One region of the Paenibacillus sp. SRL342 genome, then DNA from elsewhere that is predicted to be linked to it. Evidence: riboswitches for the same ligand, from Rfam matches in the RefSeq annotation. Region 1 holds a riboswitch; the other holds the start of a gene.
What was found. Region 1 has a riboswitch for glycine ahead of gcvT (glycine cleavage system aminomethyltransferase GcvT). Riboswitches for the same ligand answer to the same signal wherever they lie in the genome.
Positions count from the first base shown of each region.

Region 2: it holds a riboswitch for glycine, as region 1 does, so the genes downstream of both, sdaAB (L-serine ammonia-lyase, iron-sulfur-dependent subunit beta) here and gcvT (glycine cleavage system aminomethyltransferase GcvT) in region 1, are expected to answer to the same signal.

Region 1 is NZ_OZ481790.1:5,477,286-5,480,699, forward strand. It holds gene AC4E8D_RS24130 (PTS mannitol transporter subunit IIBC) at 1-332, opposite strand, end outside; gene gcvH (glycine cleavage system protein GcvH) at 752-1,144, opposite strand; glycine riboswitch at 1,489-1,611, shown strand; glycine riboswitch at 1,615-1,715, shown strand; gene gcvT (glycine cleavage system aminomethyltransferase GcvT) at 1,932-3,068, shown strand; gene gcvPA (aminomethyl-transferring glycine dehydrogenase subunit GcvPA) at 3,065-3,414, shown strand, end outside.
Region 2 is NZ_OZ481790.1:531,446-534,859, forward strand. It holds gene AC4E8D_RS02555 (beta strand repeat-containing protein) at 1-879, shown strand, start outside; glycine riboswitch at 1,014-1,138, shown strand; glycine riboswitch at 1,143-1,278, shown strand; gene sdaAB (L-serine ammonia-lyase, iron-sulfur-dependent subunit beta) at 1,418-2,107, shown strand; gene sdaAA (L-serine ammonia-lyase, iron-sulfur-dependent, subunit alpha) at 2,097-3,074, shown strand; gene AC4E8D_RS02570 (alpha-glycosidase) at 3,256-3,414, opposite strand, start outside.

The DNA of each region.
Region 1 (3,414 bases):
ATCATGGCACCGAGGAACATTGGAATATCACTACCCACGATGACCCCGATGGTCATAATGGCACCCACGACACCACCGCGCTGACCATGCACCATCGTACCCCCGGTGTAACCAATTAACAGTGGCAGCAAATATTTGATCATCGGATCGACTAGCTGGGCAAGCGTCTCGTTAGGGAACCAGCCTGTTGGAATGAACAGAGCCGTAATTAATCCCCAGGCGATAAATGCGCCCATATTCGGCATGACCATACCACTCAGGAATCGGCCGAAGCGCTGAACCCCTACCCGTAGCCCACCTTTGGAATTGGACGATTGGTCCAAATTACTCATTGTATTATCCTCCTTGGATCAAGTGATTATGATTTATGAAAGGGGTATCATTTCTCCCCTGTTGTAATCCTAAGCGAGAATGCTCTCCTGTTCAATGAAATGAAAGCGTACTTTCGTCATGAACAATGATGACAACATTAGGTTATGTAATCGTTTTAATCGATGCATAATGACTCAACCCCTTGATACACAAGGCTTTTTCCGCCTATGACTTTTATCATTTCCAGAATCATTTTCTAACCTATAGCTTGGTCCAATCAGGTGATTTACATCCACAATCTGCTTCAATCCACATTCAAAACCATTCTTGGAAAGCACAAAAAACCCGTGCAAGCATCAGGCTCACACAGGTCGAAACAATATGAAGCTCATATCATTTGGTTATAAAATATATGTTAATAAGTACAAGTTCGTTAAAACTATTCTTCCGTATGTTTCCGATACGCGTCTGCATTCATCAATGTAGACAATGCTGCTGTCAGATCTCCCTCAACACGAATCTCAATCATCCAGCCTTCCTCGTAAGGAGAGCTGTTCACAAGTTCAGGGGAATCCTGCAACGAATCATTAACTGCAATAATTGAACCTGTGACGGGAGAGAACAAGTCCGAAACCGTTTTGACCGATTCGATCGTTCCAATGCTATCTTCTGCTTTTACATTGGTTTCAAGGTCAGGCAGTTCCACAAACACAATGTCACCCAGCTGATGCTGTGCGAACTCGGTAATGCCAATACGTACAGTATCCTCCCCTACGGTTTGCACCCATTCATGCTCTTCACTGTACAGGAAATCACTTTTCAATTCGCTCATCGATATCCGCCTCGCTTTTCATTAAATGAGTGCATGCGTTCTTTGACCTTAACCTTTTTCCCAGAACATAGCGTATGATATTTATGAATCAAATGTCAATATACCTCACAATTTATTTACTGAACACCTCTAAATCCTGTAACCGGATTACACTCTTTCTTCATATACTGGTGAATATTAGAATAGTAAGCGCACTCTTTATAAATACACGAACAATAACATAGAAAACAGATTAAATATTCGGTTTTAAATTGTTATCTATGATATCGTTCTTGACATCGGTAGTGGATTCACGTTTTAATGAAAAGAGTAAATATGTTTATTGGACTATGTAATACCCGCGGATGAATGTAAAGGGAGAGATTACCCGTGACACCCGATTCGGGATGTACATGAGGTAACGCCGAAGGAGTAAACCACCGATAAGCGGAGGTGAATCTCTCAGGCAAAAGGACTTTTACGGGACGCAACTCTGGAGAGCATCTATTCGCCCTGTGCGGGCGTTATGATCACCCAAGGGGAAACCTGCTGCACAACGCAGCGGGGTAACTCTCAGGTACAAGGGACAGAGCCTTAGAATACAGCGTGCTACTTGGCATGCCGATTCTTTGGCCTGTCCTTTTCCTTTTTCCCAAAAAACGAAAAACAGGATGTAGAACGGCGCTGCCATAGCTGCCTTACCATACTTATGTGATGAAATTATCTAGCTGGAAATTTAAAAATACCCTGGTTCATTGATCCACGATTGTATATCCGGCCGGCTCACGGCCCATGACGAGGTGATTTGATGTCCGATTTGCTTAGAACACCACTCTTCCCACTGTATCAGCAATACGAAGGCGTACGGTGCATTGATTTTGGAGGCTGGGAGCTTCCGGTACAATTTAGCGGAATCCAGAAAGAACATGAAGCGGTACGCGAGCGCGCGGGACTGTTCGATGTATCCCATATGGGCGAATTCACGGTACAGGGTGAGCAGGCTGAAGCGTTTTTGCAACAAATGATGACCAATGATGTGACCACGCTGGTTCCCGATCAAGCCCAGTACACCCTGATGTGTTATCCAGATGGCGGTGTGGTGGATGATCTGCTCGTGTATAAGCTGGAAGATCAGCATTATATGCTTGTGGTTAACGCCTCCAACATCGACAAGGATTGGGCGTGGCTGCAAGAGCACTTGATTCCCGGCGTAAGCATGACCAACGATTCGGAGCAGACGGCGCTACTCGCCTTGCAAGGTCCACTGGCTGTAGACATTATCGGAAAAGTTACAGATACGGATGTAAGCTCGATTGAACCGTTTCGTTTTGTGCAGGATGCTGAAGTATGTGGAGTAAAATTACTGTTGTCCCGTACCGGTTATACCGGTGAAGATGGCTTTGAGCTATATGTTCCTGCAGATCAGGCCGCTGTGGTCTGGAATGGGTTAATGCAAGCCGGTGAAGGTCACGGACTTGTACCCACAGGCCTCGGTGCTCGGGATACACTGCGCTTTGAAGCAAAGCTCCCTCTGTATGGACAGGAATTGTCGGCAACTATCTCTCCACTCGAAGCTGGCGTAGGTATGTTTGTGAAGCTGAATGCCGGACCTTTTATCGGACACGAAGCCTTGTTACAGCAAAAAACTGACGGGCCCGCCCGCAAACTGGTCGGCATCGAAGTGTTGGAGCGCGGTATTCCCCGCCCCCACTATCCGATTTACGCCGAAGGCGTACAGATCGGTGAAGTGACAACAGGCACGCAATCACCTACATTGAAGCGTAATCTGGGGCTTGCCCTCATCGACAGCAAATACGCTGCGCTGGGAACCCCGCTTGAGATTGAGATTCGCGGCAAGAAATTAAAAGCCGAGGTCGTGAAGACCCCTTTTCATAAACGGACACGTACGTCGAAGACACCTACTCAAGGAGCTGATCAAGCATGAGCAAGCACCGTTACATTCCCATGACTGAGCAAGATCAGAACGCCATGCTCGCAACCATTGGTGTGGGTACGCTGGAGGATCTGTTTCAGGACATTCCGCAGGAGATTCGTTATCAGGGCGAGCTGCCCGTATCCTCCAAACTTGATGAATATGCGCTGACACGTCACATGTCCAAACAAGCCGGCGCCAACGCCAATTTCGAAACACACGCCAGCTTCCTCGGCGCTGGCATATATGATCATTATGTTCCTTCCGTCATCAATCATGTCATTTCCCGTTCCGAGTTTTACACTGCCTACACACCTTATCAGCCTGAGATCAGCCAAGGTGAACTACAGGCCATTTT
Region 2 (3,414 bases), 2.3 Mb from region 1:
GGTGTCACGGGAGCGACCGGAGCCACGGGTGATACGGGTGCAACAGGCGTGACAGGAGCCACCGGAATTACTGGAGATACAGGCGCGACAGGTGTCACGGGAGCGACCGGAGCCACCGGAATTACTGGAGATACAGGTGCGACAGGCGTCACAGGCGCTACGGGAGCGACAGGACTGACGGGAACGACAGGGGTCACTGGTGTTACAGGAGCGACAGGACTGACGGGAACGACAGGGGTCACTGGTGTTACAGGAGCGACAGGACTGACGGGAACGACAGGGGTCACTGGTGTTACAGGTGCAACCGGATTGACAGGAACAACAGGAGTGACTGGTGTTACAGGCGCAACGGGAGTAACAGGAGCGACCGGAGCTACTGGTGCTACAGGTGCCACAGGTGCTACGGGAACGACTGGAGCTACTGGGGTAACTGGTGCGACAGGAGCAACGGGTGCTACGGGATCAACTGCAGCTTCGGCTCCGGCAGACTCTTCCTTGTTTGCTGATAGCCAGACCGCGGCGTTGGGTCTTTCATTAGTAGCTGAAACGACGATTCAGACACTTAATGTACCTGTAGTAGCAGGCCAACGGGTGAAAATAGATAATAGTACGCAAGTGGCTGTAGTTGTAGGTTCGAACTGGAACGTTGCGTATAACATTAATCTGAGGCGAAACGGAGTGTTGATTAATCAATTGCAGATCTCCAGAACAGGGAATGCTTCCGGCACATTAAGGTTTCTTTCCTCCAACACTTACGTGGATACTGCCCCGGCTACAACGACTAACGCATACACGATAAGCATCCAATTTACAACCACTACAAGCGTCACTAGTGCCTCAGCGGAAGTGAGAAATATTAATGCTATTCGCTTCAGCTAAAATAGACATCGAACTTATGATAATTACACGTCACTTTTGTTGACATATATGATATTGTGCATTACTCTATGGGTATACTTGATCAAAAATTTAGATATATACCCATTCGAATCGAATTAAAATAATACAGCGGATGATAACGAGCGGGAGAGATCTGGGTTAGCTGAGCACAATGGCTAGTGTCCAGGCACCGAAGGAGCAAGCTGCTGCGCACCCGATGCAGTCGTTAATCTCTCAGGTAAATGTACCATCGTTGGACGCAACTCTGGAGAGTGCGCGAACTGCGCCACCCAAGGGGTATATGATCAGTCTGCCCGGTGACTTTGTCTGTAATTGCAGGCAGTGCACCTTGTCGTGAGACACTACTGATCGTGAAACTCTCAGGTATCGAGGACAGAGAGAGGGCCTAAGGCCTTCTTCTGTCCTTTTTTGATGTCATCATACCCTAAATAAGGGTCATTGTGGATGGAACTCCTGGATCGAAATGACGAATACATTTTACAAAATTGAATCATGATTAATAATGGAGGGTTACAAGGTGCGATTTAAAGATGTTTTCTCAATTATTGGTCCGTCGATGACGGGGCCTTCAAGTTCACATACAGCTGGTGCAGCAAGGTTAGGAAGAATTGCTCGTCAGTGGCTGGGATGTACGCCAGATCGTGCCCGGTTGACGTTATACGGTTCATTCGCTGATACGTATCAGGGGCACGGAACAGACCTGGCACTGATCGGCGGTCTGCTGGACTATGTCACAGACGATCCGCGTATCCCGGATGCGGAGCGATACGCAGAGGAAGCGGGCATGGAGGTTGAGTTTTATACAAGTGGCCTGCCTGCTCCTCATCCAAATACGGTCAAAATTGAGTTGTGGCATGGAGAACGTGCCTGCTCCTTAATCGGTGCATCCATTGGTGGTGGCAGTGTATCAGTGCATTCGATGAATGATTTTCGTGTTCAGATTAGTGGTGAGTTCCCAACACTGGTTCTGCGGCATGCGGATAAAGCGGGCGTACTCGCGTCAGTGACGTCCACGATCAGTTCATCCGGGGTTAACATCGGGTATATGCAGGTGGACCGGAAAGCCCGTGATGGCGAAGCACTCACCGCGATGGAAATGGATGGTGTGCCTAATCCTGATATGCTCAAGCGTCTAAAGGAGCTCGACCATGTGCTGGACATTCGTGTTATCGATTTGAAGAGAGGAGTTGATTCGGATGCGGTTTAAACATTTGCACGAACTGAATACGATCTGTACAGCAGAATCCAAAACCATCGCTCAGCTGATGATCGAGGAGCAGGTTCAGGAGACCAATACACCGGAAGCGGATGTTGTGAAGCAGATGTCTGAATATTATCAGGTGATGAAGGAAGCGGTACGCAAAGGGTTAACGGAAGATACTACATCACGCAGTGGGTTAACGGGTGGAGACGGTAAAAAAATGGCCGAGTACATTCGCAAGGGTGAGACTTGTTCAGGAGATGCTTCCGCACTTGCCATGGCGTATGCCCTGTGTGTATCTGAAGTGAATGCCTCCATGGGCCGGATTGTGGCAACACCAACAGCCGGTTCCTGTGGTATTATCCCGGGTGTGTTTATCAGTTCACAGGAGCGATTTGGCTGGACGGATGAACATTTGGTGAACGGGTTGTTCTGTGCGGGAGCAATTGGTTATGTTATTGCCAACAATTCATTTATCTCCGGGGCCCAAGGTGGCTGCCAGGCGGAAGTGGGTTCCGCTATCGGCATGGCTGCGGGTGCCATGGTTGAACTGCGTGGAGGTACACCGGAACAGGTCGTTCATGCCGTTGGTTTGGCGTTAAAAAATACACTGGGCCTTATCTGCGATCCGGTCGCAGGCCTTGTTGAAATCCCGTGCATCGTCCGTAATGGACTGGGTGCAGTCACGGCGCTGGCTGCGGCTGACATGGCCCTGGCCGGAGTGCGTAGTGCTATTCCATCAGATGAAGTCATCGACGTTATGCTGGAAGTAGGCAGTGCGATGCCGAGCCGCCATCGGGAGACAGCCCAGGGCGGGTTGGCCCAGACGCCAACCGGCCGCAAAATGATGCAAAAGCTGGCTAAACCAAAGGCAAAGCGTGCAGAGCCTGAGCCGGAGTCGAAGCCAGCAGATTCTGACACAACTACAAGTGGGGCGGACAATGCTCAAGTGGACAAGGATACTCAGGTTTAAGCTGAACCGGGACCACCTATATATAAATCAGTGACATTATTATGTATAACGGCGAATACAAAAATACAAAAACAAGCGTCCGCGAACCCGAATCCGGGTTATGCAGGACGCTTGTTTTATGCTGCAGATGAAGCGAAGATAGGCTACTTAGATGTGGCTCAGACGTATGTGTATTATAACTCTAGTCCTGGCTCACAGCCGTACTTAATACGGCATATCCATACGCGGGCAGTTCAATGGAGAGTACGCCATCTTCCTTGGCGGTACGATGGTTTCCGCCGAATAACTCGGTCCATTCCTCGTCACCGGCCTCCAGCTCGACAATAGCCGTCTCTTCTGA